One region of the Arthrobacter sorbitolis genome, then DNA from elsewhere that is predicted to be linked to it. Evidence: riboswitches for the same ligand, from Rfam matches in the RefSeq annotation. Region 1 holds a riboswitch; the other holds the start of a gene.
The links. Region 1 has a riboswitch for S-adenosylmethionine ahead of ACX80K_RS13075 (LLM class flavin-dependent oxidoreductase). Riboswitches for the same ligand answer to the same signal wherever they lie in the genome.

Region 1 (14,387 bases):
CGTCCAGCGCGAAGTCCCTCCATTCCAGCAGGATCGAGAGGTCCTCCGGCTGCTGCAGTTCGAGGAGCAGGACGCCGGCGCCGATCGCATGCAGCATGCCGGGCGGTACCCACACCACGTCGCCCGGCGAGACGTCGATCTCGTGCAGGAGGCCCAGCAACCCGTCGACGTCCTGCAGCTCGACGAGGGCCGCCAGTTCGGCTTCGCCCACCTGCCGTGTGAGCCCCAGATGGACGGTCCCGGCCTCGAGGATGTACCAGGCCTCGGCCTTGCCGTGGCCGGCCCCGAGATGCAGGGCGGCGAAGGCGTCGTCGGGGTGTGCGTGGACGGGAAGGCGCTGACCGGCGTCGAGCAGCTTCACCAACAGGCGGACGTCGTCACCCCAGCGCGCCACATGGTCCGCGCCCAGCCAGTACTCGGGATCCTTCCCGACAGCGTCGCGGAAGAGCATGCCGTCGGCGAGGCGCGTGAGCCCGAGCTGCTCCTCGCCGAAGATCGTCGTCGTCGAGCCGATCCAGTCCTCCGGCTCGAACTCCGCCGCAGCCGGTTCTCCGCGGAACGCCGAGATGCGTACCCCTCCGCGGTAGAAGCGCTCCGGGGGCCGATTCGAGGGCAGCCGTTCGATCACGGTTGCGGCTGCCGGATAGGCGCGTGGACCACCAGGAATCCGCCGACGAAGCTGTCGCCGAGCCCGATCGTGGTCGGCGAGGGTGTGTCGAGGTCGAAGGCAGGGACGCCGACCGCGCCGGTGATCTTCTGCTCCACCCCGCCGACCACGGCTTCGCCGCCGGCACTGCGTGGGAGGCCGCTGGTCGCTTCGAAGTCGGCCGCGGTGAAGCCGTCGCCCAGCCGGTAACGGGTTGCCGCCATCTGCACGGCGCTGGCGAGGGCGGGGCGATGCTGTTCCGCCGTCGGCCCCAGGGCGATCGCCCAGTGCCGGGTGTGCACGAGCAGCGTGGGAACCGGGATGAGCTGGTGCACATCGAGGAGGGCCGCGGCGACGTCCCTGGCGTCCAACAGGTCGACCGGCCGCCCCACGTACTCCTGGAGCTCGTCCTCGTTCATGCCGTACACGTCGATGCGCGCCAGCAGATGCGCCCAGATCCGCTGGGCGAAGCGCCGGACGTAGAAGCCCGCGTCCTCGTAGTAGACGAGCGCCGAGGGGTGCAGGTGCATCATGGCGGCGTCGAGGTCGGTGAGCCGCCGTTCCAGGAGGTCCTCGTCCTGCATCGTGTTGAAACCCGACACGAGCAGCACGGAGGCGTCGTCGAGCGCCGCGCCCAGCTCGGAGGCGATCGCCATGCTGCGGTTCGGCGGGTCGTTCGCGAAGATGAGCCGGTTCGACGACGGCGAGACCACGTCGCCGTCATCGAGCCGTACGCGCGTGCCCGGTGGGTACTGCACGATGAGGTGCGGATCGAGCGTGTCCCCGGTCGCCGAGCTGACGTACGAGATGGACGCCGGCAGGAGCCGGCGCACGTTGTCGTCGATGCTCACGAGGTGCTGAACGGTCGGGATGCCCAGGCGGTCGAGTGCGATCCCTGCCCGCACCCCGGTCCCGCCGATCGTCACCTCGGTGGTGAAGCGCCCGGCGAAGTCCTTCACGACCTCGGAGGATTCCACGAACCGCTCGCCGCCCGCCCCGTCGACCAGGAAGCCGAGGATGGTGACGACCAGCGAGCGTTCGTCGACGATCGGTGCCATGGTGGTCAGCTCGGACCGTCGGATGCCGAACCTCGCAGCGAGCGCTTCGACGACCGCCGCGTCCCACTGCACCTCGTAGTCGACCGTCCCGCCGAGCCCGAGTACGAGCGTTGATCCCATGACACCGATCCCCTTCACCTCAGTCGCACCTGTCCGTCCGTACCGTCAGTACAACTTGGCCTTGCCGTCGGCGCCGAACAGTTCGATCTTCTCGGCCGCGGTCACCTTCAGCGCCGCGATGGCCTCGGGCTGGATGGCGTTCGGTTCACGGAGGCGCTCGTCGGTGCCCAGGATCCGGCGCATCGCGTTGTGGTAGGACACCTTGATGTCGCTCGAGATGTTGATCTTGTTGATGCCCAGCGTCACCGCACGGGCCAACTCGCTGTCCGGGTTGGCGGAGCCGCCGTGCAGCACCAGGGGGATGCCGACGGCAGCCTTGATCTGCTCGAGGAGATCATGGCGGAGTTCAGGGTTCTTCTCCGCCGGGTAGAGGCCGTGCGAGGTGCCGATGGCGATCGCCAGGCTGTCGACGCCGGTCTCCCTGACGAAGCGGACGGCGTCGTCGGGGTTGGTGTAGATGATCTCGGCGGCGCCGGACTCCCCGTAGCTGTCATTCGCGCCGATCGTGCCGAGCTCGCCCTCGACCTGGATGCCGACAGCGTGGGCGGCCTCGACGACCTTGCGGGTGAGCGCCACGTTCTCGTCGAAGGGCAGGAGGGAGGCGTCGATCATGACCGAGGTGAAGCCGGCCTGGATCGCGGTGATCATCTGCTCGAAGGTCCCGCCGTGATCCCAGTGGATCGCCACCGGGACGCTGGAGCGGTGCGCCCGGCTGCGCATCGCCGCGACGAGGTCGGTACGGATGTGGGAGACCTCGTCGGGGTGGATGGCGATGATGACCGGGGCTTCCTTCTCCTCGCTGATGTCCATGACCCCGTTGAACATGGCCCAGTCGCTGATGTTGAACGCGGGGATGGCGAAGTTGTGTTCGTTGGCGATGTCGAGGATGGACTTACCGGTGTACAGCACTGTGGTTCTCCTTGAGTAGATGACGTGCGGGAAAGGGGTGGATGGCGGGCGCTCAGGAGCCGGTGGTCAGCTCTTGACCGAACCGGCGGTGAGGCCGCTGATGAAGTAGCGCTGGAGGAGCAGGAAGAGGATTAGGACCGGGACGGACCCGAGGATGCTCATGGCCATGATCTGGTTCCACTCGTAGGAGTGCTGGCCCATCAGCAGCTGGATGCCGATCGGGACCGTGCGCATCTCCGTGGTGCGGGTCAGTGTGAGCGCGAACAGGTACTCGTTCCAGGCGATCATGAAGGTGTAGATGCCGACCGAGACGATGCCCGGTACCGAGATGGGGACCAGGACCCTCCACAGCGCGGTGAGCGAGCCCGCCCCGTCGACGCGCACCGCCTCGTCGAGCTCCTTGGGCAGGGTGTTCATGTAGCCGGTCATCATGATGATGGCGTAGGGCAGCGTGAACACCATGTAGGTGAGGATCAGGCCCGGGTAGGTGTTGTAGAGCCCGAGCCCGACGACCAGTCCGAAGTACGGGATGAGCAGCGTGATCGGAGGGACCGCCTGCACGCTGACGATGACGACGTTCAGCACCCTCTTGCCGCGGAACTCGAACCGGCTGAACGCGTAGGCGGCGTGGATCGCGACGAGCAGCGTCAGGATGGTCACCGCGCCGGCGACGAGGTAGCTGTTGAAGAAGAACCGGAGCGTCTCGGAGTTCGTGAGGATCGCCGTATAGGCGTCGAACGAGAACGAGTCCGTGATCAGCCGGGGTGGGAGTTCGAAGATCTCCGTGTTCGACTTGAACGAGCTCGACAGCATCCAGAGAATCGGACCGGCGGCGAAGATCGCGCCCAGGACGAGGCCCCCGATCACTCCGGAGCGGGCCAGGCGGTTGCGCCCCTGCGTGGTCAGCGCCATGTCAATCCCTCGCTTTCTGGTGTCGCACATAGAGCACGGCCAGCACCATCGACAGCAGCAGCACCAGGACCGCGGCGGTCGCGGCGAGTGAGAAGTCGTAGTTGGCGAAGGCGAGCTTGTAGGTATAGGTGCTGAGCATCTCGGTGACGTCGATGGGCCCGCCGCCGGTGGTCAGCCAGATGAGGGCGAACTGCTGCGAGGTCCAGATGAGATCGAGCAGCAGCAGGCTGACGATGATCGGGCGGAGCTGGGGGATCGTGACGTTCCAGAAACGCTGTACGGGACCTGCACCGTCGATGCTCGCCGCCTCGTGCAGATCCTGCGGGATGCCCTGCAGGCCCGCGAGCAGGCTGACCATGAAGAAGGGGTAGCCGGCCCAGATGTTGATGAAGGTCACCGTTCCGAGGGCGAGTTGCGGGGAGGCGAGCCACTCGACATCGGTGTTCAGCAAGAAGTTCACGATGCCGTTGGGGGAGAGCAGCATGCGCCACAGCACCGCGATCACCGCTGCCGTGAACAGCCAGGGCAGCACATACAGGGCCCGGAAGAAGGCCCGCGACGGTGCGCTGATGAGACGGCTGTTGAGCAGCATCGCGAAGGTGAGCCCCAGCACCAGGTGTGCGGCGACGCTGATGAGGGAGAAGTACAGGGTGTTGCCCGTGGCTTTCCAGAAGCCGGGGTCCGTCAGCACGGTGACGTAGTTGGCGATCCCGGTGAACTCCGAGGAGGACTTCAGGATCACGTTGTCCTGGAAGGAGTAGCCGATAACCATCACGATCGGCACGATCATGAGGACGAGCAGCAGGAGGAGGGTGGGGGCGAGGAAGCCGTAGGACTCGCCGGCGCGGCGAAGCTGCCGGCGCTTCCTGGAGGGTCGGGCTCCCTTGACCAGGGTCTCGGGGTCGGGAGCGGTGAACGTGCGGAGGCTCATGAGGGACGACCTTCGTGGGGGATCGGGCACCGCGTGGGGGCAGCGGTGCCCGATCCGGGTGGAGGAGGGACTAGAACTCGCCTTCCCACTCCGTCTGTGCCTTCTCGAGGGCTTCGGAGAGGGACTGCTGCCCGTCGAGTGCGGCCTGCAGCTGCGCGCCCAGCTGGCGCATCAGCTCCTCGGCCACCGGGAGTCCGACGAACTCGTTCGCCGGGTAGCCCGCCTGGTAGATGTCGAAGGCCTTCTTGAACAGGTCGTCGTCCTCGACGAACGCGGGGACCGATCCGGTGTTGCCGGGGAAGGCGTTGGCCATCGTCGAGAGCTCGGAGTTGGTCTCCTCGCTCATGAGGAACGAGACCAGCTTGGCGGCCGCGTCCTTGTGCTCGGAGTTCTCGGCGACGCCGATGCCCCAGGAGGCGTAGGGGATGCCGCGCTCGCCGGAGTAGCCGTCCTCGGCCGGGACGGCCGAGATGGAGAAGTTGAGGTCCGGGTTGGTCTCGCGGATCAGGTTGATGTGGGCGAGGGAGTCGATCATCATGCCGACGCGGCCGTTGGTGAACTCCTCGACCTTGTCCTGCTCCTTCATGGTGAAGCTGCCCGGAGCGATGACGCCGTCGTCCCAGAGGCCGCCGATGAAGTCGACGGCGGAGGTGACGTCGTCGTTCGTGAGGTCCGGCTGGCCGTCCTTGAGCATCGAGCCGCCGGAGGCCCAGGCCCAGGACATGACGTCGTTCTGCACGCCGTTCGGTGCTTCGAGGGAGAGCGGGAGCACCCAGCCGGAGGCGTCGCCGTCGAGATCGGAGACCTTCTTGGCTGCATCGGCGAACTCGGTGCGGGTTTCCGGCGGTGCGGTCACGCCGGCCTGGGACAGCAGGTCGTCATTGGTGAACATCGGATAGACGAAGTTCACGACCGGGACCATGTAGGTCTTGTCCTCGACCTTGACCTGGCTCACGAGCTGGCTGTCGTCGAAACCGGCCTCGTCCAGCAACGGGGTCAGGTCGGCGATGACGCCCTGCTCGGCGAAGTCGCTGACCCAGGCACCGTCCAGGCCGACCACGTCCGGCATGGTGCCGGAGGCCGCTCCCGCGAACAGTTGCTCCTTCGTGGAGGCGTAGGGGCCGCTGACCAGCTCGACGGTGACCTCCGGGTTGGCCTCCTCGAACTTGTCGATCATGGCGCGGAACTCGCCGTCGGGGAGTTCGGGCTCCCACCACTGGGCGAACTCGATGGTGACGTTGCCGTCCGCGGACTCGGAGCCGCTGCTGGAGCCGCAGCCGGTGAGTGCGACGACAGAGGCTGCAGCAGTGGCAAGGCCGGTGAATAGAACTGCTCGATTGCGCATTCGCCGATGGGTGGGCATCAGGTCTCCTCGTTGAGATGGTGCGATATTTCGCTTGATTATGCGTTCTTTTGCGTCTTTCACCTAGATTGTGCGCTTTACTGGCAGGCCCGTCAAGACTTCCGGGCAGCTTTACGCGCCCTATCGGCAGGAGATGGCTACGGCCCCGGGAGCCGGAGCGCCAGAATCTGCTGTTTCCTGCAGGAATACTGCGGCTTCTGGACGGCATGTGTTACAGATGAAGGCATGACTTCGCAAGAACTGCAACGCTCACGGCAGCTCCCGGCGGGAAGGAAAGCAGATCTCGCGGCTTACGTCGACGAAGTAGGGCGCGTGACGGTCGCGGACCTCGCCGCCCATTTCAACGTCTCCATCGACACGATCCGTCGTGATCTCGACCAGCTCGATCGTGAGAACGTCCTGGTACGCACGCACGGCGGTGCCGTCAGCGCGGCCGAGCGGGCGGGGCGCGACCGGGAGATCGACGTGCGCCTCAGCATGCAGACGACCGAGAAGGAAGCGATCGCACAGCTCGCGGTCGAGTTGGTCGCCGACGGGTCGGTGCTCATGATCAACGCGGGCACCACGAGCCTCGCGGTGGCGCGGGCGCTACGGAACCACCGCAACCTGACGATCGCCACCAACAATCTCCGGATCCCGGCGGAGATCTCACCCACCGTCTTCCGCGACCTCTACATGTTCGGCGGAGCGGTGCGTACCCTCACCCAGGCGACGACCGGTCCCGTCACCCTTGCCATGAGTGCGGCAACGCCGGAGGTGGATATCCGCTGCGACATGGCGCTGGTGGCGGTCGGAGCGGTGGACGCCTCGGGGTATTCCGCTTCGAACCTGGGCGACGCCACGATGATGGCCGAGATGGTCCGGCGTGCGGACCGGACGGCCATCCTCGCCGATTCCACCAAGCTCGGTCGTCGGCTGTTCGCCCAGATCGTGCCGCTGGAGGGAGCCGACTTCCTCGTGACCGACAAGGCTCCTGAACCGGGACTGGCCGCTGCGCTCGATGCGGCGGGCGTGACGGTCCTGCTGCCCGAGGGCGAGGCGGACTGAGCCGCAGTCGGTCGGGAGACCCCGACCGACGAGTGGATCAGGAGCCCGACGTCTCCTCGACGGCCTTCAGCACCGCCGCGTCGTCGAGCTTCTGCCACGGCGACGCGTCCGAGCCCTGCTCGGCCGCCTCCGGGCTGTCGCTCTGGCTCCACCACTTCGCCTCGTACACCCGGCCCCCGACGAGGATCCGGTCGCCGCGCTCGTACACGGCCTTCGCGTCCCACTCGGGGTAGAGCCCGGCCGGCGCGGTGACCGCGGGCACGGGCCGCTCGTTCGGCAGCACGGGTCCCAGCAGCGTCCAGGGGGTCTCCTCCGCCTGCAGCACGGGATCGTCCGGCAGGTCTCCCTGCGTCCAGTACTTCGCGGTGTACACGTTGCCGTGCCACACCACGCGGTCGTCCTCGCGGTACGTGCCGACGTCGGACCAGACGGGGTAGGGGCTCGTCTCGGGGTCGTCCTCGACCAGGGCTTCGGGAGCCTCCTCGACCACGGGTTCCCCGGCGAGCGTCGCGGCCCGGCCCTCGAAGCCGGCCCCGAGCAGGGGCGCGAACTGGAGCCCCTCCTGGTCGATGCCGCTGCAGGCATCCGAGACGACGGTGGTGTCGGCGTAGTTCTCGCTGCAGGTGCCGTCACGGTTCAGCGACCACATGGACATGCGGCCCACTCCGCGCTCGGCGGCGAAGGCGTTGAAGGCCTTGGCGTCGTCGAGTGTGAAGACCTCGCCCTTGACGTCGTTCTGCCCGATCATCGGCGTCAGCCCGATCTTCCGCCAGGCGGCCTGCGGCCCGATCTCGATACCCGCCCGCTCGTACAGCACCTGCAGCTGGCGGTGCGTGGCGTCGGCGGCGTTCTGCGACGCGGTCAGCATGCTCGTGCCCTCGGGCCGGCTGCCGCCGTAGTCCATGGTCATGACATTCACCCCGGCGAGGTCGACGCCGGCCTCGAGGAACTGCGCGACGGCGGCGGTCCCCTCGGCGGTCAGCCCGGTCGGGGCGACCGGCAGGGTCAGCCAGACGTTGAGCGGGGTCTCCGTGCCGGCCCGCTCGGACTGCAGGGCCGCAAGGGCCTCCGCGCGGCGCTGGCCCGCCTCGGTGTCCTTCAGGTTCTCGCCCTCGATGTCGAGGTCGACGGTGGAGAGCCTGTACCGGTCGACGACGTCCGCGTAGGCGTCCTTCAGGTCGTCGGGATCCGTGCAGGCGGTGGCGAGCTCGTCGTTGAGGAGGCCGCCGAAGGACACGATGACCTCCCCGCCGTCCTGCGTCAGTCGGGCGACGCGACGGTCCAGGTCCAGCCCGGCCTCGGCCTCGTCCAGCCCGTAGAAGGTACCCCAGGACGGGGTGCACGGCTCGGTCTTCGACGCCACGATGAAGGACAGCACCACGCTGCCGCCGGTCTCAACGGCCGGGTCCTCGAACTCGTACGACGGCGTCGCGGTGACGTCCACGTACCCCGCGAAGAACGCACCCGTGCTCTCGGCGGCCCGCGCGTCCTCCCAGCGGTCGAAGCCGGTCAGGCCGCCGACGGCGAGACCGCCGACGACGACGGACAGGACACAGAGGCGGAGGACGGAGAGTTTCCGGCCAGGAAAGCGTGCAGACACATGGACCCCAGATGACAGCCTCGAGGGAGGCGGAAGAGCGCACCCCGGGTGCGCGAGACGCTTGAAGCGTAAAGGAAAATACCGCCCCCGTCATTCTTTTCCCTAACGCTGACGGCGGGCGGGCCGATGGTGGAGAGTGACGCTGCGTGTCGCGGGAGCGACGTCGTGCGTCCACCCGTCCGCCTACTGCCGAGGTAGCCATGTCCAGACCCAGCGATGCCACCGAGTCCGCACGCGGACGACGATCCCCTGCCGGTTCCCTGCCGGCCGGGACCGCGGGCGCGACCGCCGTGCCGTCGTCGGGCGTTGCCGCCGCAGCCGTCCTCGAACAGGTGGCCGCGGCGGCTCCCGGCGCCGCACCGGCCCGACGCCGGCAGTGGGGTGCCGAGCGGCGGTCCGAGCCGCTGTCGATCGTGCACCCGACGCCGTCGTCGCGGAAGATCGCACTCGGCCGGATCGGCATCGTGGTCACGGTGCTGGCCTGGCTCACATACATCGTCACGACGATCCTGCGGCAGTTCGCCAACAACCCGAACGCCGGCTTCCGGTTCCAGATCGAGGCGACGTCGTACCTGATCGTGGTCACGTTCCTGACGTTCTCGGCGCTCATGTACCTGCTGGCGCGCCAGGGTGCGCTGTACCGGTTCCGCGACCACCGGCGCGTGCCGCGCGGTGAGCTGGACCGCCACTTCGCGCACCACGAGGAGGGCATCACGGTGCTGGTGCCCTCCTACGCGGAGGAGCCCGCCGTCGTCCGTGCCACGCTCTGGTCCGCGGCGCTGCAGGAGTTCCCGAACATCCGGGTGGTGCTGCTCCTCGACGACCCGCCCCACCCCAAGGACCCCGTGATCCGCGAGCGGCTCGACGCCACACGGGCGCTCTCCTTCGAGATCGAGTCCGCGCTCCTCGAGCCCTCCACCCGGGCGACCGCCGCACTGGGGGACTTCGAGGCGGACCTCGCCGCGCGCGACGGCGACACCCCGCCGTCGTGCGACGACCTGCCCCCGCTCATCGCCGCGTACGAGGCCGCCGCCGTCTGGCTCGAGGACATGGCCGACGCCGAGACCGTGGCCGACCACGTGGACGAGTTCTTCGTGGACCTCGTCCTCATGGGCCTCGCCCGCGAGCTCCGTCTGACCATGTACGCGCTCGACGCCGCGCTGGTGCAGGAGCAGTGCCCGGAGCCGGACCGCGTCCGCGAGCTGTACGTGCGGCTCGTGCGGATCTTCAACACGCGGCTCGAGACGTTCGAGCGGAAGGCCTACGCGTCCCTCTCGCACGAGGCGAACAAGGCCATGAACCTCAACGCCTACATCTCCCTCATGGGTCACCGCTGGCGGAAGGAGCAGGTGGCCACGGGCACGGTGCTGCGCCCCCTGGCGGACGGGGAGGGCGGCGAGGGCGACGACATCCTCGACGTCACCGACTCGACGTACCTGCTCACGCTCGACGCCGACTCCCTGCTGCTGCGCGACTACTGCCTGCGCCTCGTCCACCTGCTCGAATCGCCCGGCAACGAGCGGATCGCCGTGACGCAGACGCCGTACTCGTCCTTCCGTGGGGCGCCCACGCGCATCGAGCGGGTGGCGGGCGCGACGACGGACATCCAGCACATCCTGCACCAGGGCATGTCCTACTACGGGGCCACGTTCTGGGTGGGCGCCAACGCCGTCATCCGGAAGCAGGCGGTGGAGGACATCGTGGAGGTCGAGAACGTGGGCGGCTTCGAGATCAAGACCTACATCCAGGACCGCACCGTCATCGAGGACACTGAGTCCAGCGTGGACCTCGGCACGCACGGGTGGACGCTCATGAACTACCCCGAGCGGCTCAGCTACAGTGCCACGCCGCCGGACTTCGGATCCCTCGTGGTGCAGCGCCGGCGTTGGGCGAACGGTGGCCTGCTGATCCTGCCGAAGCTGTGGAACCAGCTCCGCCGGCGCCGCCACCTCCGCGAACAGGTGCTCGCCCGCGAGGTGCTGCTGCGCGTCAACTACATGGCGTCCATCGCCTGGGCGAGCTTCGGCCTGCTGTTCCTCCTCGCCTACCCCTACGACAGCAGGCTCCTCAGCCCCGTCGTGTTCCTCGCGGCCGCGCCCTACTTCCTCGCGATGGGGAGTGACCTGCGCGACTGTGGGCACCGTTTCTCGGACATCTTCCGGATCTACGGCTTCAACCTCGTGCTGCTGCCGGTCAACCTCGCCGGCGTGCTGAAGTCCATCCAGCAGGCGTTCACGGGGGAGAAGATCCCGTTCGTCCGGACACCGAAGGTCAAGGACCGCACCGCGGCTCCGGGCCTCTACGTGGTGATCCCGTACCTGATCGTCGCGTTCTCGCTGCTCACGCTCGCCCGCGACGTGCTGGAGCAGAACTGGGGCAACGCCGTCTTCGCCGGGCTGAATGCGGTCCTGGCCGCCGGTGCCATCCGCGCCTACATCGGGATCAAGAACTCCCTGGTGGACATGTGGCTCGGCGTCCTGAACTGGCTGTACGTGGCGCCGCGCACGAAGAAGGTCGAGGAGTCGAAGGTCGTGCCGAAGACCGCGGCCGAGGCGGACTGGTCGTCGATCCTCTACCACGGCGACCGCCGCCTGAACCGGGACCTGCGCTCGGGCAACGACCGCCGCCGTCGGGCCGGGGTGCGGTAACCGGCCCCCGACGCACAGCGCCCGCCGGCACCTCCGGGCGCTGTACGTGGCGCTGCGGTGCCCGCGGTCCGGGCGCCCTTCGTGACGCGACATGACAGGTGCGTCTGGACCCGCCGTCGGACCCCGTCCTAGGCTCGGGAGCAGAATCAAGAGTTCCAACGCAAAACCCTGGTTTGTTGGACGGCAACCCCCGCGCTGTAGTGGGGTGCCCCAGGTGAGGATTCGGCCCGGCACGCAACGTGCGGGCAAGTACGGCGCTCCCTCCATGGCAGTGCCTCGATCCGGAGGTTTCCCGATGCCCGCAGTACCCCGGCACATCCGCTTCAACGCGTTCGACATGAACTGCGTGGGCCACCAGTCGCCCGGACTCTGGCGCCACCCGGACGACCAGTCCTGGCGTTACAAGGACCTGCGCTACTGGGCCGATCTCGCGCAGACCCTGGAGAAGGGCCTCTTCGACGGCATCTTCATCGCCGATGTGCTCGGCACCTACGACGTCTACGGAGGCTCCAACGAGGCGACCCTCCGGCAGGGGACCCAGACACCGGTCAACGACCCGTTCCTGCTCGTCTCGGCCATGGCGCTGGTGACCGAGCACCTCGGCTTCGGCGTCACGGCCGGTACGGCCTACGAGCACCCGTATCCGTTCGCCCGCCGCCTCTCCACGCTGGACCACCTCACCAACGGCAGGGTCGGCTGGAACGTCGTCACCGGGTACCTCCCCTCGGCCGCGCGCAACATGGGCAACGAGGACCAGCTGGAGCACGACGAGCGGTACAACCACGCCGACGAGTACCTCGAGGTCCTCTACAAGCTGCTGGAGGGGTCCTGGGAGGACGACGCGGTGGTCCGTGACCGCGAGTCCGGTGTCTTCACCGACCCCTCGAAGGTCCACGACATCAACCACGACGGCACCTACTTCACGGTCCCGGGTATCCACTTGAGCGAGCCGTCGCCGCAGCGCACCCCCGTGATCTTCCAGGCCGGGGCATCGTCGCGGGGTATCGCGTTCGCCGCCGGCAACGCCGAGGCGGTCTTCGTGGGGGCGCCCACCAAGGAGATCCTCAAGGACGTGGTGGGCCGCATCCGCGACGCGGTGGAGGCCGAGGGACGCGACCGCTACTCCGTCCGCATCTACACGCTGCTCACCGTCATCACGGACGAGACGGAGGAGAAGGCGTACGCGAAGCACGCCGAGTACCAGCAGTACGTCAGCTACGAGGGCGCCCTGGTGCTCGTGTCCGGCTGGTTCGGGGTGGACCTGTCCGTCTATGGTCCCGACGAGCCGCTCGGCAATGTGGAGTCGAACGCCATCCACTCGGCGGTGGCGAACTTCCAGAAGGTGAACGACGACGGCGCCCCCTGGACGGTCCGTGACATCGCCGAGTGGGCGGGCATCGGCGGACTCGGGCCGAGGATCGTCGGGTCGGGTGCGCAGGTCGCCGACGAGCTGCAGGCCTGGGTGGAGGAGACCGACGTCGACGGCTTCAACCTCGCCTACGCCGTCACCCCCGGCTCGTTCGAGGACGTGATCCGGTACGTGATCCCGGAGCTGCAGCAGCGCGGGGCCTACCCGACGGAGTACGTGGAGGGCACGCTCCGCCACAAGCTGTTCGGCAGGGGTGACCGCCTGCCCGAGGAGCATCGGGGGGCCGGCTACCGCCTCCAGCACGTCCGTCCCTGACGGACTGGGCCGCCGAGCGCGGCCACGGACGACGACGGCGCCCGGGACCTCACGGGCGCCGTCGTCGTCTGCGTGCTAGGAGGTGGCGGTGCCGCCCGGGGCCGGCGCATCCCCTGCGCGCCACACGAACTCCGGTACCGTCCCGTTGATCTCCCAGTCGCCCACGACGCGGGACTTGTAGATGACCGGGTTGTGGGAGGAGATAGTGCGCGCGTTGCGCCAGTGCCGGTCGAGCTGGAGTCCCCGGCGGGTCGACGACGCGCCGAGGGCGTTGAAGATCGCGGCCGCAGCGCGCTGCACCTGCTCCGTCACCACGATCTGCGCCTGCGAGGAGGCGAACTCGACCGCCACCGCAGCCGCATCCGCCTCCCCGGGCGGGAGGCCGAGGTGTGCCTCGTAGGCCTCCTGCAGCAGTTCGGCCACCCGGAGCGCGGCAGCCTCGGACGCGAACGCGAGTGCCGAGACCTCCCCCACCACCTGCTGCACCTGGATGTCCTCGCTGGGTCTGGTGCCGTTGCCGTGGCTGAAGGTGCGGGTCCTGCCGCGAACCTCCGAGGCCACGTCCCGGACGGCGGCGCGGGCGATCCCGGCGAGGGTCGCCACGTGGATGAGCTGGTACACCCCGGTGTCGTAGGGCGGGTGCTCGGTGTCGGTGATGACGTCGGTGCCGGGCACGGGGACGTCGCGGAACACCGTGGTGCCGCTCGCGGTGAGCCGCTGCCCGAACCCGTCCCAGTCGTCGATCACCTCGACGCCGGGGGCGTCCCGCCGCACGATGGCGATGACGTCCTCGCCGTCGTCGGTGCGCGCGCCGGTCTGGATCCAGCCGGCGTAGAGGCTCCCGGTGGTGTAGAACTTGGTGCCGTCGACCCGGTAGCCTTCCCCGTCGCGGGTGATGGTGGTGCTCACCCCGCCGACGGGGACCGGCCCGGTCTCGGTCCAGGCGTTCCCGAGCACGGCTCCGTCGGCGACGCGCCGCAGCCACTCCGTGTCGTTCGCGTACAGGCGGTCCTCGACGAAGGCGATGTGGCTGCGCAGGGCCTGGGCGAGGTTCGATTCCGCCGCGGCGAGTTCGACGAGCAGGCGGAAGAAGTGCGGTGCCGACACCCCGCCGCCGCCGAGTTCGGCGGGGACCCGCAGGGCCGTGAACCCTGCGGCCGTGAGCCGGCGGATCTGCGGGTGCAGGAGGATGCGCTCGGTCTCGCGCTGCGCGGCACCGGCCGCGATCTCCTCGAACAGGGGGCGGAAGCGTGCGGCGAGCCGGGAGTAGGGGGCGGGCGCGGTGATGGCGTCGACGGTCATCGGAGGGCTCCTTCGGAGGTCGGGAGGGCGGAGGTGCTCATGGTGCGCCTCCGGTGCGGGAGGTGGGGACGCGGGCGGGCAGGTCGGGGACGGCGGCGAGCAGGGCACGCGTGTAGTCCTCCGCGGGTGCGGTGAAGAGGGATTCCGCGCTGCCGGACTCGACGACG
Region 2 (14,387 bases), on a different contig from region 1:
GCAGGAGGGACGTGGCGACCCCCATGCCCTGCGAGAAGCCGAGGATGCTGACGCTGGAGTGGTCCCCGCGGACGGAGTCCAGCCAGGCGGAGACGGCGGTGACGCCCTCCACGACGCGTTCCACGGAGTAGTCGTCCTCCCGTGCCAGCGGGAACCAGGAGAAACCGGGCCGGGCGGGTCGGGGTGCGCGGACCGATGCCACCGTGAACTCGGCCGGCAGATGGTCGGCGAGGCCCATCAGGTCCTTCTCGTCGGCCATGTAGCCGTGGAAGAGGACGAGCAGGGGCGTGCCCCGGCGTTCGGCCTCGGGCCTGGACCAGAGGACCACGGGGGCCCAGGAACCGGCGGAGGGTGCGGCCGTGCCGGAGGCGGTTTTCGTCATGGTTCCCATTCTGGCACGGCGCAGAACGCGCCCCGTGTCGGCGACCGGAGGCCGGCTCCGCCTGCCTCCCGCAGGCCGGGCACGGTGGCGCCCCGGTCCCGGCAGTTGCAAGAATGGCCCGGTGAGCACACCAGGCGAGACACCCCTGCCGGATGCGAGCCATCCCATCCCGAACGGGCCCATGATCGATCCGTTCCTCCACTCGGAGCCGCACCCCTGGCGCCGCTACGCGGCCCTGGGCGACTCGTTCACGGAGGGCATCGGCGACCCGAACCCCGAGAGCATCGGCGGCAACCGCGGCTGGGCGGACCGGGTCGCCGAGGAACTGGCCCGGGGGCACGAGGACTTCGCCTACGCGAACCTGGCGGTCCGCGGGCGCCTGCTGCAGCAGATCATCGACCAGCAGGTGGAGCCCGCGCTGGCGCTCCACCCGGACCTCATCACGATGTCTGCAGGGGGCAACGACCTGATGCGGCCGGGCGGCGACCCCGACGTCCTCGCGGAGAAACTCGACGCCGTCGTCGCGACACTCGCCGCCACGGGCGCCACGGTCGTGCTCTTCACCGGGCCGGATGTCCGGGAGACGGTGCTCGGCAGCATCCGCTCGAAGACCGCCATCTACAACGAGAACCTGCGCATCGTCGCCTCGCGGCACGAGGCGGTCATCGCCGACATGTGGGCCCTGCGTCAGCTCAAGAACCCGCAGATGTGGTCCTCGGACCGCCTGCACTTCTCGCCGCTCGGCCACCACACCATCGCGGCGATGGTGCTCGACACCCTCGCGGTGCGCCATACGCTCGAGCCGCTGCAGCCGAAGGACCTCCCGGTCCGGACGTGGCGGGCCGCCCGGGCGGAGGACCTCGTGTGGGCGCGCGAGTATTTCGTGCCCTGGGTGCTCCGGCGGCTGCGCCACCGGTCGTCGGGCGACGGCGTCATCGCGAAGCGTCCGGAGCCCGTGCCGATCTTCGGGCCGGGGATGCCGCCGGGCGCCGCGGGCTAGCGGCGTCCCGCGCGGCACCCGCCGTCCCGGGCGTCGAGGTGCTCAGTCGTCGAGGTGCTCAGCCGTCGAGGGAAACCTCGCCGTTGGCCACCGCGTCGGCGCAGGCGCTGAGGTCGGGGCCGGGCTTGAAGTCGACGAACTGCGGCTGCAGTTTCTGGAAGAGGAACTCGTAGACCTCGTCGCGGGACTTCCCGTCCAGCGTCTCCACGGCCTCGCGGACCGCACCCTGCAGGGCGCGGTCGGAGTCCAGCAGGATCTTGTCGCGTGCTTCCTGGTTCCAGCCGATGGTGCTCAGTTCCACGAACAGCTCCTCGCGTCGAAGGGTCCGCGGCGGCTGCCGCAGGACGTGCCCGCCGCTTCATAAGCAGGCTTAGCTCCAAGCCTAGGTGCCCGCGGGAGGAAACCCAACCGATAGATCCGCCTCCGGGTAGAAGGTGGCGCGGAGCTGGTCGTCGAGCTGGTGGATCTGGGTCAGGAAGGCGTCGTGGCCCACCGGCGAGGAGATCATGTGGACGGGGACGGCCCCGGGCAGGGCTGCGGCGAGCCGCGTCGACTGTGCCGGGAAGTAGAGCCTGTCGCTGTCCACCGCCGCGATGAAGAACTCCGACGTCGAGGCTCCGAGGGCGCTGGCGAGGCTCCCGCGCCCCCGGGCCGCGTCGTGGCTCATGAGCGCCTCGGTCAGCACGACGTAGCTGTTCGCGTCGAACCGGTGCACCAGCTTGTCCGCCTGGTGGTCGAGGTAGCTCTCGACCTGGTAGCGGCCCCGGTCGGCGGGCAGGACGGCCCCGAAGGGCTGCTCGTCGTCCTGCTCCGCCCGACCGAAGCGTGCTTCCAGTTCGAGCTCGGACCGGTAGGTGATGTGCGCGATGCGCCGGGCGAGGCCGAGGCCCGCATCCGGGTGCGGGCCGTCGTAGTAGTCGCCGCGGCGGTACGCCGGGTCGAGCCGGATGGCCTGCAGCTGTGCCTGGGCGAACGCTATCTGTTCGGCCGAACTGGCGGCGGTGCAGGCGACGACGGCGCAGCGCGCCACACGCTCCGGGTACATCAGGGCCCACTCGAGGGCACGTGCGCCGCCCATCGACCCTCCGAGCACCGAGTGCCAGCGCCCGACGCCGAGCTGATCGGCGAGCAGGGCCTCCGCCCGCACGGAGTCGCGGATGGTGACGAACGGGAAGCGCGAGCCCCAGGGTGTGCCGTCGGGGGCCGGGCTGGCCGGGCCCGTCGACCCGTAGCAGCCCCCCAGCATGTTGATGGACACCACGAAGTACCGGTCGGTGTCCACCGTGCGGCCGGGGCCCACGAGCGAGTCCCACCAGCCCTCCTCCTCCGACGCTCCGCGTGCCACGTGGGAGCTGCCGGTCAGGGCATGCTGCACGAGCACGGCGTTGGAGCCGTCCGGGTCGAGCCGCCCCCAGGTCTCGAAGGCGAGCTGGACGTCGGGCAGTTCGCCCCCGGTCTCCAGGGCCAGCGGCCCGATCGACGCGATACGCAGGAGGCCGTCTCCCGACGGGGCGCCGTCGATCCCGGGGTGGAGCGGAGCAGCAGGGTAGGTGGTCACGAAGGGCTAGGCTCCTTTGGCGGCGCGGAAGCCCGCGTCGAGGTCGGCGAGGATGTCGGTGATGTTCTCCAGGCCGACGGCCAACCGGACGAGGCCCGGGCGCACCCCTGCGGTGAGCTGCGCCTCCGCCCCGAGCTGGCTGTGCGTGGTCGATGCCGGGTGGATGACGAGCGAGCGGACGTCGCCGACGTTCGCGACGTGGGAGTGCAGCTCGAGGGCGTCCACGAAACGCTTGCCCGCCTCCAGGCCTCCGGCGATGTCGAAGCTGACGATCGCGCCCGTACCGTTCCGCCCGTACTTCCTCCCGCGCTCGTACCAGGGGCTCGAGGCGAGTCCCGCGTAGGCGACGCCTTCGACGTCGTCGTGCCCCTCGAGCCATTCGGCGACCGCCTGCGCGTTCTGGACGTGGCGCTCCAGGCGCAGGCTGAGGGTCTCCAGGCCCTGCCCGATGAGGAAGGCGTTGAAGGGCGAGACGGCGGAGCCGAGGTCCCGCAGCAGCTGCACCCGCGCCTTCAGGATGTATGCGAGGTTGGCGCCGAGCGCGCCGCCGACGCCGAGGTCCCGGGCGTAGACCAGCCCGTGGTAGCTCTCGTCGGGCGTGTTGAAGCCCGGGAAGCGCTCGGGGTGCTGCGCGAAGTCGAAGTTCCCCGAGTCCACGATGACGCCGGCGATGGCGGTGCCGTGCCCGCCGAGGTATTTCGTCGCCGAGTGCACCACGATGTCCGCACCCCACTCGATCGGCCGGATCAGGTACGGCGTCGAGAGCGTGTTGTCCACGATCAGGGGCAGCCCGTGCTCGTGGGCGACGGCGCTGATGCCCTCCAGGTCGAGGACGTCCTGCCGGGGGTTGGACACGACCTCGCCGAAGAAGAGCTTCGTGTTCGGGCGGACGGCGGCCCGCCACTGCTCGAGGTCGTCGGGATCCTGCACGAACGTGGTCTCGATGCCGAACTTCTTCAGCGTGTGCTTGAGGAGGTTGTAGGTGCCCCCGTACAGGCTGGGGCTGGCCACGATGTGGTCCCCTGCCTCGGCGACGTTCAGGATCGCGAAGGTCTCCGCGGCCTGCCCGGAGGCGAGCAGCAGCGCGCCGACCCCGCCTTCGAGGCTCGCGATCCTGGTCTCCACCGCTTCCTGGGTGGGGTTCCCGATCCTCGTGTAGATGGGGGCGAGCTCCGTCAGCGCGAACCGGTTCGCGGCGCTCTCCGCGCTCGGGAAGACGAACGACGTCGTCTGGTAGATGGGGAGCGCACGCGCCCCCGTGGCTGGATCCGGCACCTGGCCGGCATGGATCTGGCGTGTCTCAAAGGACCAATCGTCGGACATGGTGCTCCCTCTTGGAAGGGCCCCTCCTCGTCCGCTGCCCCGTCGACGGGGTCGCCGCCCCGGGTGCATCGGCTCCGCAGGAGCCCGCGCTTGCGCGGCGCCGGTCCGGCGCCGCACCTGGTCCTCACCCGGGGCACCCCACCGCGGTTGGAGGGTTGCCGGCCAGCAAGCCGGGGCTTCGCGCTGGCACTCATGACCTGCCTTCATGAAAGCCCATGGGAGCTGATCCGGCAACACGTATGACATCGCATGAAGGAGCCCGGTCCGCGCCTTCCGAGGGGGTGGTACGGATGGGGATCGAGGGGCGGATGGGAAGCCGGATCAGGAGTAAGGGCACCCTTAGTCGAGACGCACATCACTTAGTGCAACACTGTCCGCATGCGCCTGGACCACGTCTCTTACGCCTGTGAACCCGATGGACTTGCCGCGACGGCCGACCGCATCTCGGCCCGGCTCGGCATGGAGCCCGTGAAGGGCGGTGTGCACCCCCGCTTCGGCACCCGCAACATGATCTTCCCCCTCGCGAACGGCCAGTACCTCGAGGTCGTCGAGGTCCTCAACCACCCCGCATCCGACAAGGCGCCGTTCGGCCAGGCCGTCCGCGCCCGCTCCGAGGCCGGTGGGGGCTGGATGGGCTGGTGCGTCGCCGTCGACGACCTCGGGCCCTTCGAGGAGCGCCTCGGCCGCAGCGCGGTCCCGGGCAACCGCAAGTTCCCCGACGGCCAGGAACTGACCTGGCAGCAGATCGGCATCAAGGGGCTCATCGCCGATCCGCAGGTCCCCTACCTGCTCCGGTGGGACGAGGGGACCGAGGAGCTCCACCCCTCGAAGGCCCGGCCGGCCTCCGTCAAGCTGGACTGCCTGACCATCGCGGGCTCCTCCGAGCGGGTGACCGAATGGCTCGGCACCGACGTCGAGGAGACGCTCGACGGTGTCCAGGTCCAGTGGATCGCGCCGAGGGGCACGCCGGGCATCATGTCCGTGACGTTCGAGACCACCGACGGCCGCATCGAGATCTGACCGATCGGACCGCAGGGAGAGGGACCGGACGACTCGTCCGGTCCCTCCTTCATCGGTATCCGTCGGTCCGGCCCGTGCGCGGTCAGGCGTGGGTGTAGGTGAGGCAGTCGGCGGCCTCGGCGCCGGGGCCCACCTTGACGGCCGGTGCGCTGCAGAGCAGGTCGTGGTTGAACGAGCACTCCGAACGCTGGCAGGCCCCGACATGCGCGAGCATCTTCGGGAGGCCGCCGCTGACGGACGTGTCGATGAAGGTGGCGCAGGACGCGTGTTCCTCGGACCCGGACACCGTGATCGCGACGGCGGTACAGCCGTCGTGGTTGAACGAGCAGTTGTGGACGCTGCACTCGGAGACACTCGTGATGCTCATCGTTCCTCCTGGTTCGTGGGTGGCCCGCCGGAACCGCGGATCCCCGCCGGGTGGACCCACGCTAGCACCGCGGCCTCGGATAATTTAGTCATGATCCGCGTGCGCAACCAGGCAAGGAGAGCCTTCGCCCGGTCAGCCGCCGATCCCGATGGCGGGCCCGAGGAGCGCGAATCCGACGAACCCCGCGGTGTCGAGGAGTGCATGGGCGATCACGAGCGGCATGACCCTCCGGGTGCGCGTGTAGAACCAGGCGAACAGGAGGCCCATGAGTACGTTCCCGATGAACGGGCCGAAGCCCTGGTAGAGGTGGTAGCTGCCCCGCACCAGGGCGCTCGTGAAGAGGATCGCGGGCGTCGACCAGCCGAGGTCACGCAGCCGGATGAACAGGTAGCCCACGACGATGACCTCCTCGAGGACCGCGTGCCGCACCGCCGACAGGACGAGCACCGGGATGGTCCACCAGTAGGAGTCGAGCGCGGCGGGCACGAGCGCCGTCGTGATGCCCAGGGCGCGTCCGCCGGCGTACACGCCGAGGGTCCCGACGCCGATCACCACCGCGAGGCCGACGCCGAAGCCGACGGTGCGCACCGGCTTCTCGAACGTGAACCCGAGGCGCCGGAACGCGGAGACGCCGTGCCCGCCGAGCAGGAACAGGACGAGGGCCACCGGCACCAGTGCGAAGAGGATGTCCAGGAGCTGGTACGCGAGGTCGAAGTACTGCCGGTCGTTGAGCACCGGGTTGAGGGTGGTGGTCTGCGTCGCGAGGGGTCCGCGGGTGAGCTTCTCGGCCAGGTTCACCACGGCGTAGACGCCGGACTGGCCCAGGGACAGCCCGAAGACGATGAGCACCTCGGCGGTGATGCGCCGCTTCCGGGATGCGGCGTCCGGAGGGAGGCGGTCGGCGGTCGGCGCGGAGGACGCGGGCTCGGCAGGCATGGCGCTATCCTCGCAGCGGCCGCCGGGGATTCCCAGCCGGACGCCCGCGGCGGGAACTCCTAGCGCATTCGGCGGCCCGCCTTCCAGACGGCATGCACGAGCGGCATCCCGGGGCGGTACGCGAGATGCGTGGCCGACGGCGCGTCCAGCAGCTGCAGGTCGGCCCGGTGGCCGACGGCGAGCGACCCGACGGCGCGGCGGCCGTCCACGTCGTCGCCCGTGTGCCGCCGCAGGGCGAGGGCTCCGCCGTACGTCGCGGCGCGGACGGCCTCGTGCACGGTCAGTCCCATCTGCAGCACGGCCGTGGCGACACAGAAGGCCATCGAACTGGTGTAGGAGGTGCCGGGGTTGCAGTTGCTGGCGAGGGCGATCCGCGCGCCGGCGTCGAGCAGCCTCCGGGCGGGCGGGAAGGGCTGGCGGGTGGAGAGGTCGCAGGCGGGCAGGCAGGTGGCGACGGTGCCGGGCCCACCTCCCGCGGCGAAGCCGGACCAGGTGCCGGCGAGACCGTCGACGTCGGCGTCCGAGAGGTGGTTGACGTGGTCCACGCTGGCGGCGCCGAGCTCGACGGCGAGCGCGACGCCGGCGCCGGGTCCCAGCTGGTTCCCGTGCACGCGCAGGCCGAGGCCCGCTGCTGCGCACGCCTCGAGCACGCGGCGCGACTGCTCGGCGGTGAAGGCCCCCGTCTCGCAGAAGACGTCGGCCCAGCGGACATGGGGCAGGACGGCGTCAAGCATGGGGCCGGCGACGAGGTCCGTGTAGGCGTCGGCGTCCTCCCCCTCCGGGACGAGGTGTGCACCCAGGAACGTGACCTCGTCCACGACGCCGGCGGCGATGCGTGCACTGCGGGCCTCGTGCCCGACGTCGAGCCCGTAGCCCGTCTTCGTCTCCAGGTAGGTGGTCCCGCCCGCCGCGGCCTCCGCGACGCGGGCGAGCAGGAGCCGCGTGAGGTCGTAGTCCCCTGCCGCGCGCGTCGCCCCGACGGTGACCGCGATGCCGCCCGCCGCGTACTCCTGTCCCGCCATGCGCGCCTCGAACTCGGCCGTCCGGTCGCCGGCGAACACGAGGTGCGTGTGGCTGTCGACCCAGCCCGGCAGGCCGGCGCGGCCGCCGGCGTCGTACGCCTCGTCCGCCGCGGGGGCGCCTGCGGCCGGACCGATCCAGCTGATCCGTTCCCCCTCGAGGATGACGGCTGCGCGCCGGAGCACCGGGGCGTCGGCGTCCTGCGTCGTGAGCTCGCCGATGTTGGTGACGAGGAGGGCCATCAGGGCCGGGCCCCCTCGCGCGCGGACCCGGTGCGGTCCGCTGCGGAGCCGGACGCCTCGTCGAGGCGGGCGATGGCAGCGGCGAGCAGGGGCCCGGGCTCGCCGAGCCGGGCGTGGACGCCGCCGCGCGCCAGCTGGACCCCCCCGACGACGACGGCCGTCACGTCCTGCCCGGTCGCGGTGTAGGCGAGCTGCTCCGGGGAGGATCCGGCCGTGCGGGCGCTGCGCGGGTCCACCGCCATCAGGTCGGCGGCACATCCCCGCTCGAAACCGGCGCGCGGGCGCCCCTGCGCCGTCGCCCCGCCGGCGGCCGCGATGCGGTGCAGCTCCTGCGGTTCGAAGTGGCCGCGGCGCCCGGTGCGCAGGCGCTCACCGTGCTCGAGGGCCCGCATCTCGAGCCACGGGTCGACGACGGCGTGCTGGTCGGTGCCGAGGGCGAGGGTCGCCCCGGCCCGGCGGAACTCCCCCGCCGGCCCGATGCCGTCCGCGAGGTCGGCCTCGGTGGTGGGGCACAGGACGACGGTGGCGCGGGCGTCGGCGAGCGTCGCGATGTCCTCGCCGCCGACATGCGTGGCGTGCACGGCGGACAGGCGGTCCGTCACGAGGCCGTGCCGGTGGAGCAGCCCCGTGGGCGTGCAGCCCGTGGCGTGCAGGCAGTCCTCGTTCTCCGCCGGCTGCTCGGACAGGTGGACGTGCAGGGGCAGTCCGGGCGGCAGGTCGGCGGCGACGACCGCCAGCTGGTCCTCGGGGACGGCCCGGACGGAGTGGAGGGCGGCGCCGACGGTCACCTGGTGTGCGGGGTGGAGCGCACCGACGGCGGCACGCAGTGACGCGAGCCGTGCGAGCCAGCGCTCCGCGGTCCCATCGGAGAAGCGGCGCTGCCCCGCCTCGAGCGGCGCCCCGAACCCGCCCGCGAGGTAGCAGGTGTCGAGCAGCGTGAGGCGGATACCCGCCCGCACCGCCGCGCGGGCGAGGGCCAGCTCCATCGCGTGCGGTCCGTCGCGGTCGCCGTCGCCGTCGCCGTCCGAGGAAGCCTGCCCGTAGGGCGTGCCGTCCGGGCGGTGGTGCACGTAGTGGAACTCGGCGACGCTCGTCCAGCCGGCCGTGACCATCTCGGCGTACACGGCCGTGGCGAGCTCCTCGTACAGGGCCGGCGTCAGGGCGTTCGCCGCGCGGTACATGGTCTCCCGCCAGGTCCAGAACGTCCCCCCGCCGTCGTGGGTGCGTCCGCGCAGCGCCCGGTGGAACGCGTGGGAGTGGGCGTTGGCGGCGGCCGGGAACACCACGCCGTCCAGCACGAGGTCGCCGTCCCGCGCGGGGACGCCCTGCAGGACGCCCACGACGTACCCGTCGGCGTCGACCTCGACGCGCACGGCGTCGCGCACCCCCTCCGCCTCCAGCCAGGCGGAGGCGCACCAGACGGCGCGGGCGACGGGCGGCTGCGTCACAGCAGGTCCTCGAGGACGTCCGCGAGCGCGAGAGCCCCGGCGTCGGCGTCGTCGCGCTCCACGAACTCCTCGGGCGAGTGGCTGATGCCGGTGGGGTTGCGCACGAACAGCATGGCGGTGGGGGCGATGGACCCGAGGATGCCGGCGTCATGCCCGGCGCCCGTGGGCAGGGTGGGCGCGCCGGGGAACGCGCGGCCGAGCGCATTGCCGAGTGAGCGCTGGAGCGCCCCGTCGAAGTGGACGGTGCCGCTCCGCGACTCCTCCGTGAGGGTGGCCCGGCAGCCCTCGAAGGCGCAGATCTTCTGGGCCTGGCCATGGATCCTCTCGATGAGCGACGCCGTCACCGCGTCCTCCTCGTGGCGCACGTCGAGCCAGAGGTCCACGCGGGAGGCGATGACGTTCGTGCCGCCCGGAACGGGGTGCAGGCGTCCCACCGTGGCGCGGGCGCCGTCCTGCTCCGCCGCGGCCTTCCGGACGGCGAGGACCACCTGGGCGGCTGCGATCATCGGGTCGGCGCGGTCGGCCATGAGGGTCGTGCCGGCGTGGTTCCCCTGGCCGGTGACGGACAGGCGCCAGCGGCCGTGGCCCAGCATGGTGGAGCCGACGGCGACGGCGGAGTCCAGATCGATCAGCCCGCGCCCCTGCTCCACATGCAGTTCCACGAAGTCGCCGATGCGGCGGATCGCCTCCTCGTCCCGCCCCAGGTGCGCCGGGTCGAGGCCGGCGGCGCGGGAGGCGTCGGCGAAGGTGGTGCCGTCGGCGTCGGTCAGGGACCGGACATGGTCCGGGTCGAGCGTCCCGGTGAGCAGGCGGGAGCCGAGGCAGGAGACGCCGAAACGGGAGCCCTCCTCCTCCGGGAACACCGTGACCGCGAGCGAGCGGTTCGGCCGGACGCCGCGCTCCCGCAGCAGGTCGACGGCGACGAGCGCCGAGGCGACGCCGAGCGGACCGTCGAACGCACCGCCGCCCGGCACCGAGTCGAGGTGGCTGCCGGTGACGAGGGCGCCGTCGCGGCTGTCGGTCGCGTCCCACCACGCCCAGAGGATGCCGTTCCGGTCGGTCTCCACCGACAGTCCGCGGGCTGCGGCCGCCGCGGAGAACCACTCGCGCAGGGAGAGTTCGGCGCCGGTGAACACGCCGCGCGAGTAGCCTCCGCGGGCCGCGTCACGGCCCACGTCGCTGATGGAATCGAGGACTGAGGATACGGTCTGCACGGGTGCCTTCCGGTGGTCGGCCTGCTCTGGACGGTCGGGTGCTCTCAGGATTGCATGGGGATGCGCACCCCGCGCTCGGCCGCGACCTCGCGGGCGCGCTCGTAGCCGGCGTCGACGTGGCGGATGACGCCCATGCCCGGGTCGTTCGTCAGGAGGCGTTCGAGCTTCTGCGCGGCCAGGTCGGTGCCGTCGGCCACCGAGACCTGCCCGGCGTGGATGGAGCGGCCGATGCCGACGCCCCCGCCGTGGTGGATGGACACCCACGTGGCGCCGGAGGACGTGTTCAGCAGGGCGTTCAGGAGCGGCCAGTCGGCGACGGCGTCCGATCCGTCGGCCATGGCCTCCGTCTCGCGGTAGGGCGAGGCGACGGAGCCGGAGTCGAGGTGGTCGCGGCCGATGACGATGGGGGCGGACACCTTCCCCTCGGCGACGAGCCGGTTGAAGAGCAGGCCCGCCTTCGCGCGGTCCCCGTAGCCGAGCCAGCAGATGCGCGCGGGCAGGCCCTCGAACTCCACGTGCTCGGCGGCGGCGGCGAGCCAGCGGTGCAGGTGCCCGTTGTCGGGGAACAGGTCCTTGAGGGCCGCGTCCGTGACGGCGATGTCCGCCGGGTCCCCGGAGAGCGCCACCCAGCGGAACGGCCCCAGCCCCTCGCAGAAGAGCGGGCGGATGTAGGCGGGGACGAAGCCGGGCACCTCGAACGCCCGCCCGAAGCCGCCCGTGCGCGCCTCGTCGCGGATGGAGTTGCCGTAGTCGAACACCTCGGCGCCGGCGTCGAGGAAACCGACCATCGCCTCGACGTGCAGGGCCATGGAGGCCTGCGCCTTCTTGGTGAAGCCGTCGGGGTCGGCCGCGGCCTCGCGCTCCCACTCGTCCGGGGCGATCCCCTCGGGCAGGTAGCTCAGCGGGTCGTGGGCGGACGTCTGGTCGGTGACGATGTCCACGTCGAGCCCGCGCCGCAGCAGGTCGGGGAAGACCGTCGCGGCGTTGCCGACGACGCCGACGGACAGGGCGCGCTTCTCCCGCTTCGCGGCGAGGACCTGCGCGACCGCGTCGTCGAGCGTGTCCGCCACGGTGTCCAGGTACCGCTTCGCGACGCGGCGGCGCAGGCGCGCCTCGCTGACGTCGACGATGAGGACGGCGCCCCCGTTCAGCGTGACGGCGAGCGGCTGCGCGCCGCCCATTCCGCCGCAGCCCGCGGTGAGGGTCAGCGTCCCGGCGAGGGTCCCGCCGAACCGCTTGCGGGCGATCGCCGCGAAGGTCTCGAAGGTGCCCTGGAGGATGCCCTGCGTGCCGATGTAGATCCACGATCCCGCCGTCATCTGCCCGTACATCATGAGGCCCTCGGCCTCGAGGCGGCGGAACTCGGGCCAGGTGGCCCAGTCGCCCACGAGGTTGGAGTTGGCGAGCAGCACGCGCGGCGCCCACGGGTTGGTGCGGAAGACTCCGACGGGCTTGCCGGACTGCACGAGGAGCGTCTCGTCGTCCTCGAGGGTCTCCAGCGTGCGGACGATCGCGTCGTACGCCGCCCAGCTGCGGGCGGCGCGGCCCGTGCCGCCGTAGACCACGAGGTACTCGGGACGCTCGGCCACCTCGGGGTCGAGGTTGTTCATGAGCATGCGCAGGGGCGCCTCCGTCTGCCAGCTCTTCGCGGTCAGGCGCGTGCCCCGGGCGGCCCGGATGGAGCGGGAGGGATCGTGCGTGGGACTCGGGGTGCTCGTCATGCTGGTTCTCCTCGGGTGGTGACGGTGGAGTGCGCGTCCTGCGGGGTCAGGAGTGCTGCCGCCTCGTGCGCGACGAGCGCTCCGAAGCGGCGGGCCTCGACCGCGGTGATGCGGTAGCTGGGGACGACCACGCTGAGGGCCGCGACGGCGCGGCCGCCGGGCGAGACGGGCGCGGCGATGGCGGTGACGTCGGCCTCGACGCCGTCCCGCACGACGACGAAGCCGCCGGCCGGCGGGCCGCCCGCGAGGACGGCGCCGACGGCGGTCCCGTCCAGCGGGATGCTCCGACCGATCCAGCTGGCATGGCGGACCGAGTGGGTGCCCTCGCGCATCGCGAGGTAGACCCCCTCGCCGTCGTGCGAGGGGACGCTCAGGTACGCCGACTCCCCGGTCTGCCGCACGAGGCGTTCGAGGGCGGGTTCGGCGAGGGAGACGAGCGATTCGTGCCCGAGCGCCTGCGCGCCGAGCTGCACCACGCGGAGGCCGGGCCGGTAGGCGCCGAGCGGGTCGCGCCGCACGAAGCCCGTGCCCTCGAGGGTCCGCAGCAGCCGGAGCGCCGTGGACGCCGACAGCTCCGCCTCCCGTGCGGCGTCCGCCAGGCTCAGCGACCCGGCGTCGCACACCGCGCCGAGGAGCACGAGCGCCCGCTCCACCGTGCGGGTCGAGGACTCCGCCATGCCGCCTCCTTGCGTTCGGACCTGCTGTAGTTTTCACTTATTGAAACGTCCTTTCCACTCAATGGCAATAGCGGCAGCGACCGCAGGAACCGAGGCAGACCGTGTCCCAGCCCTCCGTGATCATCGGACCCGGCCCCCTCTCCCCCGCCGACGTCGTCGCCGTGACCCGCCACGGCGCACCGGTCGAGCTGGCCCCCGAGGCCCTGGCGGCCATGGCGGCCTCCCGCCGGGTCGTCGACTCGCTCGTCGACGACGGCACGCCGCACTACGGCGTCTCGACGGGCTTCGGCGCCCTGGCCACCCGGCACATCCCGCTCGACCAGCGCACGCAGCTCCAGCGCAGCCTGATCCGCAGCCATGCGGCGTCCTCGGGGGCCGAGGTCGACCGCGAGGTGGTGCGCGGCCTCATGCTCGGGCGCCTGTCGACCCTCGCGACGGGCCGCACCGGTGTGCGTCCCGTCGTCGCCTCCACCTCCGCGGCGCTCCTCAACGCCGGCATCACCCCCGTGGTCGGTGAATACGGATCGCTCGGCTGCTCGGGCGACCTCGCACCGCTCTCGCACGTGGCCCTCGCGCTCATGGGCGAGGGCACGGTCCGGACCGCGTCCGGTGACCTCGTACCCGCCGCGGAGGCCCTCGCCGCCGCCGGGATCCGTCCCGTGGAACTCCGTGAGAAGGAGGGCCTCGCGCTCATCAACGGGACGGACGGCATGCTCGGCATGCTGATCCTCGCCTCGGCCGACCTCCACCGCCTCCTGGCGACGGCGGACCTCGCGGCCGCCATGAGCGTCGAGGGACTGCTCGGCACCGACGCCGTCTTCGCCGAGGACCTGCACGCCCTCCGGCCCCATCCCGGGCAGGTCGCCTCGGCCGGGACCATCCGCGCGCTGCTCGAGGGGTCCCCCCTGCTCCGCGAGCAACTGACGTCGGAGACCGGGCGCCACCGGTTCACCCGCGTCCAGGACGCCTACTCCCTGCGGTGCGCGCCCCAGGTGCACGGCGCCGCACGCGGCACCCTCGCGCACGCGGACGCGGTGGCCGCCGTCGAACTGGGCTCCGCGATCGACAACCCGGTGATCACCCCGGACGGCCGGATCGAGTCGAACGGCAACTTCCACGGCGCGCCCGTGGGCTACGTGCTGGACTTCCTCGCCATCGCCGTCGCCGACGTCGCCTCCATGAGCGAACGCCGCACCGACCGCTTCCTCGACAAGGCCCGCAGCCACGGACTCAACGCGTTCCTCGCCGCCGATCCCGGCGTGGACTCCGGGCACATGATCGCGCAGTACACGCAGGCGGGCATCGTGTCGGAACTGAAGCGGCTCGCGAACCCGGCGTCCGTGGACTCCATCCCCTCCTCCGCGATGCAGGAGGACCACGTGTCCATGGGCTGGGCGGCAGGCCTCAAGCTGCGCCGGGCCGTGGACGGCCTCACGCGGGTCCTCGCCATCGAGATCCTGACCGCCGCCCGGGGTCTGG

Region 2: another riboswitch for S-adenosylmethionine. It lies ahead of ACX80K_RS12540 (bifunctional o-acetylhomoserine/o-acetylserine sulfhydrylase); the one in region 1 lies ahead of ACX80K_RS13075 (LLM class flavin-dependent oxidoreductase).

What each region holds. Positions count from the first base shown of each region.
Region 1 is NZ_JBTNDM010000007.1:65,591-79,977, forward strand. It holds gene ACX80K_RS13030 (class I mannose-6-phosphate isomerase) at 1-628, opposite strand, end outside; gene ACX80K_RS13035 (ADP-dependent glucokinase/phosphofructokinase) at 625-1,824, opposite strand; gene ACX80K_RS13040 (ketose-bisphosphate aldolase) at 1,870-2,733, opposite strand; gene ACX80K_RS13045 (carbohydrate ABC transporter permease) at 2,800-3,645, opposite strand; gene ACX80K_RS13050 (carbohydrate ABC transporter permease) at 3,647-4,576, opposite strand; gene ACX80K_RS13055 (ABC transporter substrate-binding protein) at 4,647-5,921, opposite strand; gene ACX80K_RS13060 (DeoR/GlpR family DNA-binding transcription regulator) at 6,165-6,986, shown strand; gene ACX80K_RS13065 (chitinase) at 7,024-8,586, opposite strand; gene ACX80K_RS13070 (glycosyltransferase family 2 protein) at 8,787-11,234, shown strand; SAM riboswitch class IV at 11,379-11,492, shown strand; gene ACX80K_RS13075 (LLM class flavin-dependent oxidoreductase) at 11,530-12,918, shown strand; gene ACX80K_RS13080 (acyl-CoA dehydrogenase family protein) at 12,994-14,220, opposite strand; gene ACX80K_RS13085 (dipeptide ABC transporter ATP-binding protein) at 14,258-14,387, opposite strand, start outside.
Region 2 is NZ_JBTNDM010000006.1:124,159-138,545, reverse strand. It holds gene ACX80K_RS12560 (alpha/beta hydrolase) at 1-382, opposite strand, end outside; gene ACX80K_RS12555 (SGNH/GDSL hydrolase family protein) at 564-1,382, shown strand; gene ACX80K_RS12550 (hypothetical protein) at 1,441-1,683, opposite strand; gene metX (homoserine O-acetyltransferase MetX) at 1,765-2,940, opposite strand; gene ACX80K_RS12540 (bifunctional o-acetylhomoserine/o-acetylserine sulfhydrylase) at 2,947-4,263, opposite strand; SAM riboswitch class IV at 4,345-4,461, opposite strand; gene ACX80K_RS12535 (VOC family protein) at 4,642-5,283, shown strand; gene ACX80K_RS12530 (DUF1540 domain-containing protein) at 5,366-5,650, opposite strand; gene ACX80K_RS12525 (CPBP family intramembrane glutamic endopeptidase) at 5,783-6,586, opposite strand; gene ACX80K_RS12520 (amidohydrolase family protein) at 6,646-7,848, opposite strand; gene ACX80K_RS12515 (formimidoylglutamate deiminase) at 7,848-9,296, opposite strand; gene ACX80K_RS12510 (allantoate amidohydrolase) at 9,293-10,510, opposite strand; gene hutU (urocanate hydratase) at 10,555-12,231, opposite strand; gene ACX80K_RS12500 (IclR family transcriptional regulator) at 12,228-12,908, opposite strand; gene hutH (histidine ammonia-lyase) at 13,010-14,387, shown strand, end outside.